3 regions of the Shewanella halifaxensis HAW-EB4 genome follow, and region 2 is predicted to be linked to each of the others. Evidence: riboswitches for the same ligand, from Rfam matches in the RefSeq annotation. Region 2 holds a riboswitch; each other region holds the start of a gene.
What was found. A riboswitch is a leader RNA that binds a small molecule or an ion and turns the genes downstream of it on or off. The one in region 2 is predicted to bind lysine.

Region 1 (4,273 bases), 490 kb from region 2:
AAGTTGATGACACGGTGTCAATTGCACGCAGTATGGCATTAATCGTCGACAAACCTGATGCGTTGCATACCACAACCACTGGAACCTGCTATACCTGCCATGTGGACTACGCCACCTCTGATTTCCCTCACCCTAGCTATACGGCTATCGATTTAGAAGGTAAGGTCGACTTCGTTGCAGGTTGTATGGTCTGTCATGGCAATATCTCAAGAAATGAGGAAAATGGCGGCTATGCGAAAAACACTCTGCAAAAAATAGGTCACATTAATCATCAATCATTCGAACGTGATTTCCAAGTGACTAACTGCTATACCTGCCACGCTGAACCAGTAATGAATACTAGTATTGCAGGCAATGGTTGCGTCGATTGTCACGCATCGGGCGCCACTGTGAACGATAAGATTGCCGCTTTTGCCGATGATGTCGATGTACGCGCTATCCACGCGACTAAATCAGGGATTTTAGAGCGTCAACAGACCCGTGATTCACATACTACAACTCTATCGGCTCCATACTGGGACAAGGATGTGGCATGGACAGATAAGCCGAGTGGGGCAGTGTGTACCGATCTGAAGTTGTTTAAAATCGAAGGTGAGACACAGACTCAGCTTAATATTGCCAATTTATATGGCGAGACCTTAAGTTATGCTGGTGGCTATATTCATGGCTATGACAGTAAGCACAATACTATCGTGGGTAGAGCCAATGCCTATGGTGCTCATCAATATGTTGAGCGTGAAGATGGTACGCGTTCAGTCTGTTACCCTGATCTTGTAGAGGGTTTTGCAAACTCAAATCTAGCGGCGAGTTCCCGATTGACCTTTGCCTTGGGCGATGTTGAAAATGCGGGCTATACCGGCGTGACATTAACGTCATACTCTGATGTAGTTTCGACCGACATTTATGATCCTGCGGTCACAGTGCCAACATTTACGCCTGAAGGTAAGTATGAGCGTCGCCTTGCTGTCACCAATGATAGCTGTACTAGCTGTCATAACAGTGAGAGTAACTATCATAAGAATGGTAGCTATCAAGAAGGTGGCATAGATTGTGTTGCATGTCATAACAATGGCCAAGACCGCAAGTCAAAAATGTCAGCACCTGGATTTGGTCCAATGGTTCACAGCATGCATTGGGGTAAAGGCAACGCGGTAAATGATGCAGAAGGCGTTGCTAACTCAGCGGATAAGCTCAATGCTGAAAACTGCGTCGCATGTCACGCCGATGGCATCGATCTCTATGCGGTACCAAATCAGTATATTCGTTCTCAAGCTTATCACGCTGGCGATACCACCAAGATGTCTAGCCCGGTATTAGCTAACTGTTATGCTTGTCATGATAGCGAACAAGCCCTAAACCACATGATTCAAAACGGTGGTGAGCTAAGTGCCGAGAAAGGTGCTGGTGATGATGGCGAGTGGTACACACTGCCAACATCGGAGTCTTGTGCGACCTGTCACGCCACTGGTAAAACATTTGGCATCGAGAAATACCACGTGTTTGAGCGTTAGATTGACTCGTGTCAGGAAGCTGCTAAGTCAGGTAGGTGTTTGATTATCCCAACCTTTATGTTGGCATCCCTGCAGGCTGTCCAAAGGTGGGGCTTGAGTTTAACAGCTGTTATTGATAGATAAATTTGACGCACATCCAAGGCCCTTCGGGGCCTTTTTACTTTTAGCCCTAAACCACAAACTTCGGTCGGGGGATTCTTTATACTAATTGGTATTTTCATTGGCAATGTTTGAATAAATTTTCTTGCAACTCACAAATCTATGGGTATTATCTAGCCTTAATCCTTTGAGTAGAGGCGCGCTGCCTAAAAGTATCCAGATAGAGGGTGACACCTAAGACATCTGGGGAAAGGAGACAGCGCCGAAGTTATTGTTGCGTCATCAACAATCGCTGGGTCTGCATTTAACAGATGCAGGACTGCCATAGTTATGTTGTCTATGGAGCGCTATTAGAGGGGTAAGAAGTATTATTTCGATTGAAATCTGTTTCTCTATCCTTTTGGTAGATCTCCACCTAAATAATAGGTGTTACGAGATCATGAGTTTAGTTCAATATTCCGATTCCCTGCTGTCGGTGGTACCGCCACTGTTAGCCGTTATCCTCGCCATTACGACTCGTCGTGTACTGTTATCCTTAGGGATCGGTATTCTTGCTGGTGCCATACTGCTAAGTAACTACAATCCGCTGAGTGCATTGCAGTACCTGTTCAATATCGTCTCAGGTATCTTTTGGAGTGATGGCGCTATCAATAGCGGTAACGTCAATATGCTGTTGTTTATGTTGCTGCTCGGTGGTTTGATCAGCCTGATGACAGCTACGGGGGCGACGAAGGCTTTTGCTGAGTGGGGAGTACGCCGTTGTAAAGACCGCCGCAGTGCCAATATGTTAACTGGCTTAATGGTCTTTGCCTTCTTCATCGATGACTTTTTCCACAGTTTGTCTGTGGGCCCCATCTGCCGTCCAGTAACAGATAGGTTCCAGATCTCACGGGCAAAGCTGGCTTATCTGCTGGACTCAACCGCCGCCCCTGTGTGCGTCATCATGCCAATTTCCTCTTGGGGGGCGTTTATCATTGCCATCCTCGGCGGTATTTTGGTGACCAATGGTATTACCGATATCAGCCCGATTGCCATGTTTGTGCAGATGATCCCGATGAACCTTTACGCGGTGTTTACCCTGTTAATGGTATTAGTGGTTATCGCCTTTCAGCTCGATATTGGTCCTATGCGTCAACATGAGCGCTGGGCACAAGAAGGCAAGCTGTGGGATGAGTCTAAGGGACGTCCTAAAGGGCTTGAGATCACCACCGAGGGACAAGGCAAAGGCGGTATGATTGATATGGTCTTGCCTATCGCAACCTTAACGCTGTCGAGCATCTTCTTCATGGTATGGAGCGGCGCCGAAGCCCTTTCGGCTAAGGGGCAGGCATTTAGCTTGATCGGTTCTCTTGAGCATACCGATGTGGGGTCGTCCTTGGTGTACGCTGCACTATGTAGTCTTGCCGTCTCTATTGTGTTAGCACTGCGATTAAAGTTGCCTGCCAAAACATGGTTATCTGCAGCGCCACAAGGTGTGCAGGCGATGATGCCAGCGATTATTATCCTGCTGTTTGCTTGGACGATTGGCACAGTAGTGAGCGATATGCAGACTGGACAATACCTCGCTGCATTGACTAAGAGCAGTATTCCGGTTCAGCTTTTACCTGCTTTAGTGTTTGTTCTTGCATGCGGAATGTCATTTGCGACCGGCACTAGCTGGGGCACGTTCGGCATCATGTTGCCACTGGCAGGTGATATCGCTATCGCCAGTGATGCAAGCCTATTGTTGCCTATGCTTGCAGCGGTATTAGCTGGATCTGTATTTGGCGACCATAGCTCACCTATCTCGAGTACTAGTATCCTATCGGCGACGGGCGCGAGCTGTCACCATATGGATCATGTTATGACCCAGCTGCCCTATGCCATCACGGTTGCCTTTGGTGCCTTCCTAGGTTATCTCGCAATGGGTATTACTGGCTCAACCCTTGCCGGTATCGCGGTGAGTGCACTTTGGTTCCTTGCGAACTGTGCATTCCATCTTCGCCGTCATAAAAGACAGCAAATGGCATTAGCTAGCGCATAGTCGTACCATGGCGATATTTCAAAGGCTTAACTTGATAAGTTAATCCGATAAGTTAACTCAAGAAGAGGCCCCTATGGGCCTTTTCTATTGTCAGGCTAAACCATCTATTTCACAAGGTAGATGGTTTACTTTCGGCGCTTTCCCAGTTTGCATGGCTTGAGTTTTTTAGCTGAGGCTGAAAAAATAGAGCGATTAGCTAAAAGCTAAAAGCTAAAAGCTAGAACCTAGAACCTATGACCCAAGCACCTCTATGAAACAAGAGATCACCATCTCGCTTCCCTCACTCATTCACCGAATCGGCCGTGAAGCGGTAAAGCAAGCGCAAGCTGTTGCTCAGCAATTTACCTGTGAGCTTAAGCGTGTGCGTCGTTCGAGAAATTGGGGCTTAACGGGTGATGCAATGCAGATCCAAGCTTTTAGTCAGCAGTTAAAAGCGGTGCAATTAAACACTGGAGGTAGTGAGTTTACCTACCTTATCCGAAAAATTGATACAGCGCTGCTAGCGCATGGGGATAAGTTGGAGCCGTTAGCGGCAAAGTTAATCCGTTTGATCAAGCAAGAACCCAATATCACCCTCACAGAACTGATGCATCTCACCGACTGTACACAGGCTGAAGCGAGAACGGCTCGTTTCGAAGCT
Region 2 (4,273 bases):
GATAATGATAGAAACTATTTGGCTGAGGATCAAATATTATTTTTGAATTATTTATATCGTTAATTAAAGTTAATATGAGTAATGGAAGTAATATAAGCGGTTAATAAATGTTTTATGCCTGTTTAATTCAAGCAAATGTGATGTAGTGTCAAGCTGGGTGAACAGGTGTTTGAAACTCGGTTGACGTTAACGTTAACAGCACGTAAAGTGGCTTTAATTTCGGTAATCGTAGTTGGGCATTATATTGCTGCTAGGTTACTTAATTTCGATCATTATAAGAGACGTAAGAAGGAAGCCCTATGAAAGTATTGGTGCCAGTTAAACGTGTCGTCGATGCCAACGTAAAAGTCAGGGTTAATGCTGACAATACAGGCGTTGATACCGCAAACCTAAAAATGGCGATTAACCCTTTTTGTGAGATTGCCGTTGAAGAAGCCGTTCGTTTAAAGGAAGCAGGAAGCGCCTCTGAAATAGTCGTATTAAGCGTTGGACCTAAAGCCTCGCAGGAGCAGCTAAGAACTGCACTTGCATTAGGAGCCGATCGCGCAATCCATATCGAAACCGATGAAGACCTTGTTCCGCTATCAATTGCTAAGCTTATTCATGCTGTACAGCAAAAAGAGCAAGCTCAGTTAGTTATTCTTGGTAAGCAGTCAATTGATGGTGATAACAATCAAACCGGCCAAATGCTCGCCGCTATCGCTAAGATGCCTCAGGCAACATTTGCCTCTGAAGTTAAGTTCGATGGCGATAAACTTGTAGTGACTCGTGAAATTGACGGCGGCCTACAAACCGTTAATTTGTCGTTGCCAGCAGTCGTGACTGCGGACCTTCGTTTAAACGAGCCGCGTTATGCCAAGCTGCCCAACATTATGAAAGCTAAGCGCAAGCCGCTTGAGACGTTTACCCCTGCGGATTTTGACGTCACACTTAAATCTCATCAGACAATTATTAAAGTGACACCACCAGCCCAGCGCAGTGGTGGTGTGATGGTAGCGTCTGTAGAAGAGTTGGTTGAAAAGTTAAAGAATGAAGCGAAGGTGATCTAATGGCAATTTTAGTATTAGCAGAACACGATAACGCCAGTCTAAAACTGGATACCGCTAAGGTCGTTGCATGTGCCGAAGCCATCGGTGGGGATATAGACCTATTAGTTATCGGTCATAACTGTGGTTCAGTGGCAAGCGAAGCTCAAAAACTCAGTGGTGTACGTAATGTCTTAGTGGCAGACGCGCCAGCATACGCGAATCATCTGGCTGATAGTGTATCTGAGTTGATGCTGGAAATTGCATCCGATTACCAACATATTCTTGCCGCAGCTTCAAGCTTTGGTAAAGACGTCTTACCTCGCGTAGCAGCACTTTTAGATGTGTCTCAGCTTTCAGAAGTGATTGAGGTCGTCAGCAGTGACACATTCGTTCGCCCTATATACGCGGGTAACGGTTTAGCGACAGTGCAGAGCTTAGATGATAAAAAAGTGATGACAGTGCGTTCTAGTGCGTTTGATGCAGTAGCAGCAGACGGTAGTGCAGCACTAGTGACGCTTTCGCAAGCGTTTAGCTCACAGGTTGAGTTTGTTGCTCAAAGCCTGACTGAATCAGAGCGTCCTGAGCTGGGTAGTGCATCAGTTGTAGTCGCTGGCGGTCGTGCTTTAGGCAATTGCGAGAACTTCGCTATGTTAGAGCAACTTGCTGACAAGCTTGATGGTGCGGTTGGTGCATCTCGTGCAGCGGTTGATGCAGGCTTTGTAGCAAATGATTTACAAGTGGGTCAAACGGGTAAAATAGTTGCGCCTGACTTATATATTGCCGTCGGTATTTCGGGCGCGATTCAGCACCTTGCTGGTATGAAAGACTCAAAGGTGATTGTGGCCATCAACAAAGATCCTGAAGCGCCGATTTTCCAGATAGCAGATTACGGTCTTGAAGCCGATCTATTTGAAGCGGTACCAGAATTATTAGCCAAGCTTTAATGTAACCCTTAAAGCCAGAACAACGCTTACACAGTGTGGAAATGTTATGCACTGATAGTTGAGTTGTTAATGGCTATAAGTTGCATTTGGTATTATTGGTGATCTGTGTCACGATAAGCGGCTTTAGGGTAGCATCCCTAAAGCCGCTTATGTTTTTATGTCTGTCACGCTTTTTGAGCTAGGCTTAAATTGCGTCCTGAGAAGTAGAGGTGCATTAAATATGAGTATCGATAAGTAGGGTGATGCCGCTGAGCTATCGAGAAAGGATTTAATGCCGAAGTGACATAGCATATCGGGGCTAGTTGCTGGGGCTGTGACCAAATAGGGACAGCACTGCCATAGTATTTCTTATCTGGAAGATAAGAATTTTTATATTAATGACGAACCATTAATATGGCTATGGAGCGCTACTGATAGGACAGGTGTAATCAGATATCTATTGCTATATCCCACCAGTTCAGTCGGCCTCCATTCGTATTTAGCGAAGAAATAAAAAAATGACAATTATAAGCTATGCCGATTCGGCTCTATCGCTGCTGCCTCCGGTAGTTGCAATCGTACTGGCGATGTTAACGCGTCGTGTCTTACTCTCTTTGGGGCTAGGGATTTTATTGGGAGCGCTACTGCTTACCGATTTCTCTGCACTGCAAACGGGTCAATACTTAAGTGATAAGGTATTAAGTCTCGTATGGGATGATGGTGCTTTTAATAGCTGGAATCTTTATATTCTAGGTTTTCTAGTATTGCTCGGCATGATCACTGCGCTGATCACCGTGAGTGGCTCAGCTAGAGCCTTTGCCGATTGGGCTCGTTCTCATATCCGCAATAAACGTGATGCTAAACTGCTGACGATGTTCCTAGGTTGTGTGGTGTTTATTGATGACTACTTCAACAGTTTAGTTGTTGGTAGTGTTGCAAGACCACTGACCGACCGTTACTACATCTCTCGTTGTAAGTTAGCTTACTTGCTGGACTCGACTGCTGCGCCTATCTGCGTGATCTCACCAGTTTCAAGCTGGGGTGCCTATATCATCGCCTTGATTGGTGGCATTTTAACGGCGCACGGTTTTGCCGATACAGGGCATCTGAGCATATTCGTGCAGATGATCCCAATGAACTTCTATGCGATTTTTGCACTCTTGCTGCTACTTTGTGTTGCCTTGATGGGATTAGATGTTGGCCCTATGCGTCAACAAGAGTTAAATGCGCAGAAAGGACATCTTTATGACGAATCTAAAGGTTTACCACCTGGAGCGAATTCAGGCCTACCTGAAGCCGATACTGGCAAGATCATGGGCTTATTCCTACCTATCGCGGTATTAGTGTTTGCGACTTTTTACTTTATGGTTAGCAGCGGCAGCGATGTTCTAACCGCTAAAGGCTTAGAATTTAGCTTGATTGGTGCATTCGAAAATACCGATGTCGGTTCATCGCTGTTCTTCGGTGCGTTAATAGGTTTAGCGGTAACACTTGCTTTAGTCATTTACCAAGGCGTGGCTAAGCCAATGATCGCTAAAGGCCTGTTTGAAGGTGCGAAGTCTATGCTACCTGCCATCTATATCTTGCTGTTTGCATGGACGATTGCGGGTGTAATTGGTCAGCTTGAAACGGGTAAATATATGGCGAGCCTAGCTACAGGCAATATTCCATTTGCTATGCTTCCAGCGGTACTATTTGTGCTAGCGGGTCTAACGGCATTTTCAACCGGCACGAGCTGGGGTACCTTTGGTATCATGTTGCCGATTGCTGCCGATATGGCGATGGGTAGCCACACGGGAATGATGTTACCTATGTTGGCAGCGGTATTGGCTGGTGCGGTATTTGGCGATCACTGCTCGCCAATCTCCGATACTACAATCTTGTCGTCGACGGGTGCCAACTGTCACCATATTGACCACGTGATGACACAGCTACCTTATGCGTTAATCGTTGCGGGTATTAGCTTAGTCGGTTACATCGTACTTGGCTTTACTGAGTCTGTGATGGCTGGTTTGGTTGCCTGTAGCGTGTTGTTTGTGATCAGCATTATAGCACTGCGTATTAAGGCGTGTTCGCCAGACAGCCAGTGTAAGCAATAGCGTAAACAGTTTAGGCCATAATATCGGCAATGATGATTGGAATTTGATGGAGTAATCCATTTGACATAGAAAATCATTCGATAAAAAAATCCGCTCTATTAAGAGCGGATTTTTTGTTTTCAGGTCATGCAATTCAGGCCATGGCTTAGCGCTTTGTACTCATCTCACTGTTCAATGACAGTAATACGGAGCCTATCGCGTTAAGAGCCTAGTCTAAACCACG
Region 3 (4,273 bases), 2.6 Mb from region 2:
GCCTGACATGACTCAATCAATAACAAACGGTATGCCTTGATCAACGCCTTGTCTTCTAGATGAGCATTCTCTTGATACCAACTGGCGACATCGAGTTTGTGATCTAGATATTCTCTGTTCCAGTTAACCCCAGTGATAGGATCGAAACGCCCAAGGGTGAACTCACCACTTTTTTGATTAATCCCTAACGGGTTAGCCAAGGGAAGTAACGTCACTTCCCCCTTAACATCCATCGTCTCCAGCTGCTTCATCAACTGAAAAATCACCGCGTTACCTTGCACCTCGGCGCCATGCACATTGGCCTGAATAAATACGCTCGGCGCACTAAGGTCCTGTGCAGGAAGTCGGTAAACAGGAACATTAAGCTCCTGCCCCGTAGCCAACTCACCTACCTTTAGGCTCGATTGGGTAAATTTCATCAATGACTCGGTTACCTTTCATCTCTATCTGTTAGCAGTTATCTGTTATCTGTTATCTAGGCTTCAAACAGGTTTTCATGCAGGGCGCGAATAACATTGGCCGCCTCTGATTCATCCACCAGAATACACAAATTATGTGGGCTCGCGCCTTGACAGATCATGCGTACATTATAGGTCTCCAGTACTTCAAACACTCTTCGGCACACGCCAGCGGTCGAGGCGATGTTGTTACCTATCACCGCCACTAAGGCTAAGCCATCTTCGACGCGCACCCGACAGTGTTGTGATAACTCTTGCAGCAGTGCCTCACTCAATAATCCTTGGCCGCTAGAATCTGACCCGGTTTTATCTAATGTCAGTGCCACGTTAACCTCGGAGGTGGTGATCAAATCGACACTGATCTTATGCCGTGCAAGCGTGGCAAACGTCTCGGCGAGAAAGCCTTGCGCATGTAGCATCTGCAAGCTGTGTAGATTGAGTAGAGTTTGATCTCGGCGCACCGCGACGGCACGATAAACAGGCTCGCTTTCAACCTTATGGCGGATCCAGGTGCCACCCTGCTCAGGTGCCCAGCTTGAGCCAACGAAGACCTGAATCTTTTGCCTCACCGCAGGTAAGATAGTTGCCGGGTGTAGAACCTTGGCACCAAACGTCGCCATCTCGGCGGCTTCGTTAAAGCTGATTTCGGCGATCGGACTCGCATTCGGGGCGAGACGAGGATCGGTGGTATATATACCCGCCACATCGGTCCAGATCTCAACGGCATAGGCTTGCAACGCCTCGGCTAACAATGCTGCAGAGTAATCACTACCACCACGGCCAAGGGTTGTGGTGTTACCTTCACTATCGGCACCAACAAAACCTTGAGTCACTATCACCTGATCGGCGAGCAAAGGCTTAAGATTAGTTTGCACTAGCTCAGCAATTTGCTCGATTTGTGGTTCGGCGCGGCCATGATGGCTATCGGTTCTAAGCACTTGACGCACATCAAAAGCCGATGCGCTAGCCCCCTTCTCTCGCAATACGGCGGCAAAGAATATTGAAGAGCACATCTCACCTTGAGATAAGAGCTCATCCATTACAGCCTTGCTGCGGATCAGCTTTAGTCGCTCCACTAGAGCCGAGATATGGCTGAGAGTGCGATCAATCTTTGCGGCCACATCACTGGGGTTACCGAGCTTATCGAGGATCTGATATTGAATTGAGGCGATCTTCTTGATCAGCGCCTTTGACTCATCACTACTGATTTCAGCCTGAGTGAGCGCGACTAACTGATTGGTCACGCCACTCGATGCACTCACCACCACAACCCGTGTTTGCGGGTTAGCAATAATAATATCGGCGCAGCGCTGCATCGCAGCGTAATCGGCAACCGAAGTGCCGCCGAACTTAGCAACCGTTAACTTAGAAACTGATATTGGAGATTCTGATGCTATAAACATAGTACAGCCTCCATGCAAAATAGAGATGACTGACACAGACAGAAATGGGTATTTTGAATAACTAACATGAAAAAGCTCCGAACTAACTTCGTCCGAAGAGCCTGGTGCTATTGATTGCACCCCAAAAGATGGGAAACAGCGATCGCAACCAGAAGCTCTCCACCATAAAAAACATTGGTGACAATCGACAGGATTCAGCCTGAACAACCAACATTCAAGCCCGACCAAATGGCTATGAATATCTCGGCGCTAATCTCCCTCATAAGCCATCATTGGGGTTTGGCCCCCTCCAACTTACTACCTAGTTAGCGCTCCTCTTCTGTAGTTATTTTGTATACCTGCATTATCTGCTTTGTATACAAAATAACAGAGTAAAAAATATCAAAAAATAACCAATTAAGTCAACGGAAATCTAAATAGATTTTATTTTAACCAATATCAGGAAATTCTAACAGCAGCTTGACCCGTGGCGAGAACGCACCTAAGTGAGCATCGAACTTAGCTACTAAACAGGGAATCAAATGTAAACAGTCCGCTTCAACATAATAGATGGCATTTTGGTTAAACTGACAACCCAATTTAACCGCTTGAGCCTTATCAATGACAACTGCCCAACTCTTCTCCATATGTTTTCTGTCATGGGAGGTACCTATCATAGCGCGATAAGGAAGACCTAATCTGTGTATTTCATGCTGAAGTTTCCGGTCAAGCAGACCATTTTGGCAAGCCGTTAGCACCTCTCCACAGGGGTTATATGCGGTGATAATAGCGAACGATAATTGCGAAGATAATATTTGAGTAAACAGAAATTCAGTTTCTTTATAAAAGCGCCACAGCGTTTCGATAGAGTCATTCATACTAACAATTTCTCAAATTGAGGTGGAATTATTATAGCAAACTCGTTAGCACCTCCTAACAGTGTGATCTGCATCACTATTTGCAATTCTATCAATTTCAATATAATCAACAGCATAGTTTTCAAAAAGTGATCTAAATCATATCGTCGAGGAATTTTGTTAACATTTCATTTGTTAACAAATGCCTAAAACGAGTACAATGGGCTTGTTGATTGGCTCACCTCGATACATGTAACGAACACATTTTGTTACACATATCTGAAACAGATAGAAGAGTAATCCACACAGCAGTATCAAATGTGGCCTATGTTTGATTTAACATTTAAACTTCATACAAAACGGTAGTTAAGGAACTTTTTCCTACTATTGTTAATCAAAGTTTATACAGTTCACGTTTTTCCATATGTGAGATACCCATACTTTGCTTATCATGCAGTGTGTTGCTGTTTCGAGCCAAATTTGAAAGCACCTACGTGTATCAGTGAGTTATCAGCATAACTAGATGGAGTATAAATATTATTATACTCATGGTTAGAATTGACAGAGATTAGGTAATTAATATGCAAAACCCGCACATTCTTATTGTTGAAGATGAAGCAGTAACAAGAAACACACTTAGAAGTATTTTTGAAGCAGAAGGATATGTGGTAACGGAAGCCAATGACGGCGCTGAAATGCATAAGGCTATGCAAGACAACAAAGTTAACTTGGTCGTTATGGATATTAACTTACCAGGCAAAAACGGTCTTTTACTAGCTCGTGAACTTCGTGAAATTAATAATATCGGTCTAATCTTCCTAACGGGCCGTGATAACGAAGTAGATAAGATTCTAGGTCTTGAAATTGGTGCTGATGATTATATCACTAAGCCATTCAACCCACGTGAATTGACTATTCGTGCTCGTAACCTATTAACTCGCGTTAATAGCACAGGTACAGATTCAGAAGAGAAAAGCGCAGTTGAGTTCTACCGTTTCAACGGTTGGAGCCTTGAAATCAACAGCCGCTCTCTAGTAAGCCCACAAGGTGAGTCATACAAGCTACCACGCAGTGAGTTCCGCGCGATGCTTCACTTTGTTGAAAACCCAGGCAAGATCCTAAGCCGTGCAGACCTTCTAATGAAGATGACTGGCCGCGAGCTCAAGCCACATGACCGTACTGTTGACGTAACAATCCGTCGTATCCGTAAGCACTTCGAAAGCTTGCCAGATACGCCAGAAATCATCGCAACAATCCACGGTGAAGGTTACCGTTTCTGCGGTAGCTTAGAAGATTAATTCTAAGCTACCCAAGCTGTACTGCTAGCGCTGCAGTGAATAAAAAGCCAGTCGATTGACTGGCTTTTTTTATGCTTAAATTTCGACACTATTGTTCTAACATGCATATTTAATATATGCTTAAATTAGAGTATAAACTTAAGTAAAACTGAAATTCACTTAGGATAAAACCTAATTATCAGCCATAAGAAATGATAAACCATTCAAATGTATACCTATAAAGCAATAGAGTCTCATATAATTCTACGCTCTACTTCCCTACGGCTAAGCATATAAAT

Region 1: linked by a shared signal. The riboswitch ahead of SHAL_RS17280 (Na+/H+ antiporter NhaC family protein) and the one ahead of SHAL_RS15220 (Na+/H+ antiporter NhaC family protein) in region 2 are both predicted to bind lysine.
Region 3: linked by a shared signal. The riboswitch ahead of lysC (lysine-sensitive aspartokinase 3) and the one ahead of SHAL_RS15220 (Na+/H+ antiporter NhaC family protein) in region 2 are both predicted to bind lysine.

Annotation. Positions count from the first base shown of each region.
Region 1 is NC_010334.1:4,071,341-4,075,613, reverse strand. Features, by position in the region: gene SHAL_RS17285 (multiheme c-type cytochrome) at 1-1,511, shown strand, start outside; lysine riboswitch at 1,795-1,968, shown strand; gene SHAL_RS17280 (Na+/H+ antiporter NhaC family protein) at 2,050-3,633, shown strand; gene SHAL_RS17275 (ribosome recycling factor family protein) at 3,884-4,273, shown strand, end outside.
Region 2 is NC_010334.1:3,576,823-3,581,095, reverse strand. Features, by position in the region: gene SHAL_RS15230 (electron transfer flavoprotein subunit beta/FixA family protein) at 300-1,049, shown strand; gene SHAL_RS15225 (electron transfer flavoprotein subunit alpha/FixB family protein) at 1,049-1,972, shown strand; lysine riboswitch at 2,169-2,390, shown strand; gene SHAL_RS15220 (Na+/H+ antiporter NhaC family protein) at 2,470-4,050, shown strand; gene SHAL_RS15215 (M3 family metallopeptidase) at 4,259-4,273, opposite strand, start outside.
Region 3 is NC_010334.1:981,742-986,014, reverse strand. Features, by position in the region: gene SHAL_RS04040 (succinylglutamate desuccinylase/aspartoacylase family protein) at 1-419, opposite strand, end outside; gene lysC (lysine-sensitive aspartokinase 3) at 476-1,861, opposite strand; lysine riboswitch at 2,006-2,188, opposite strand; gene SHAL_RS04030 (DUF3293 domain-containing protein) at 2,290-2,718, opposite strand; gene arcA (two-component system response regulator ArcA) at 3,279-3,995, shown strand.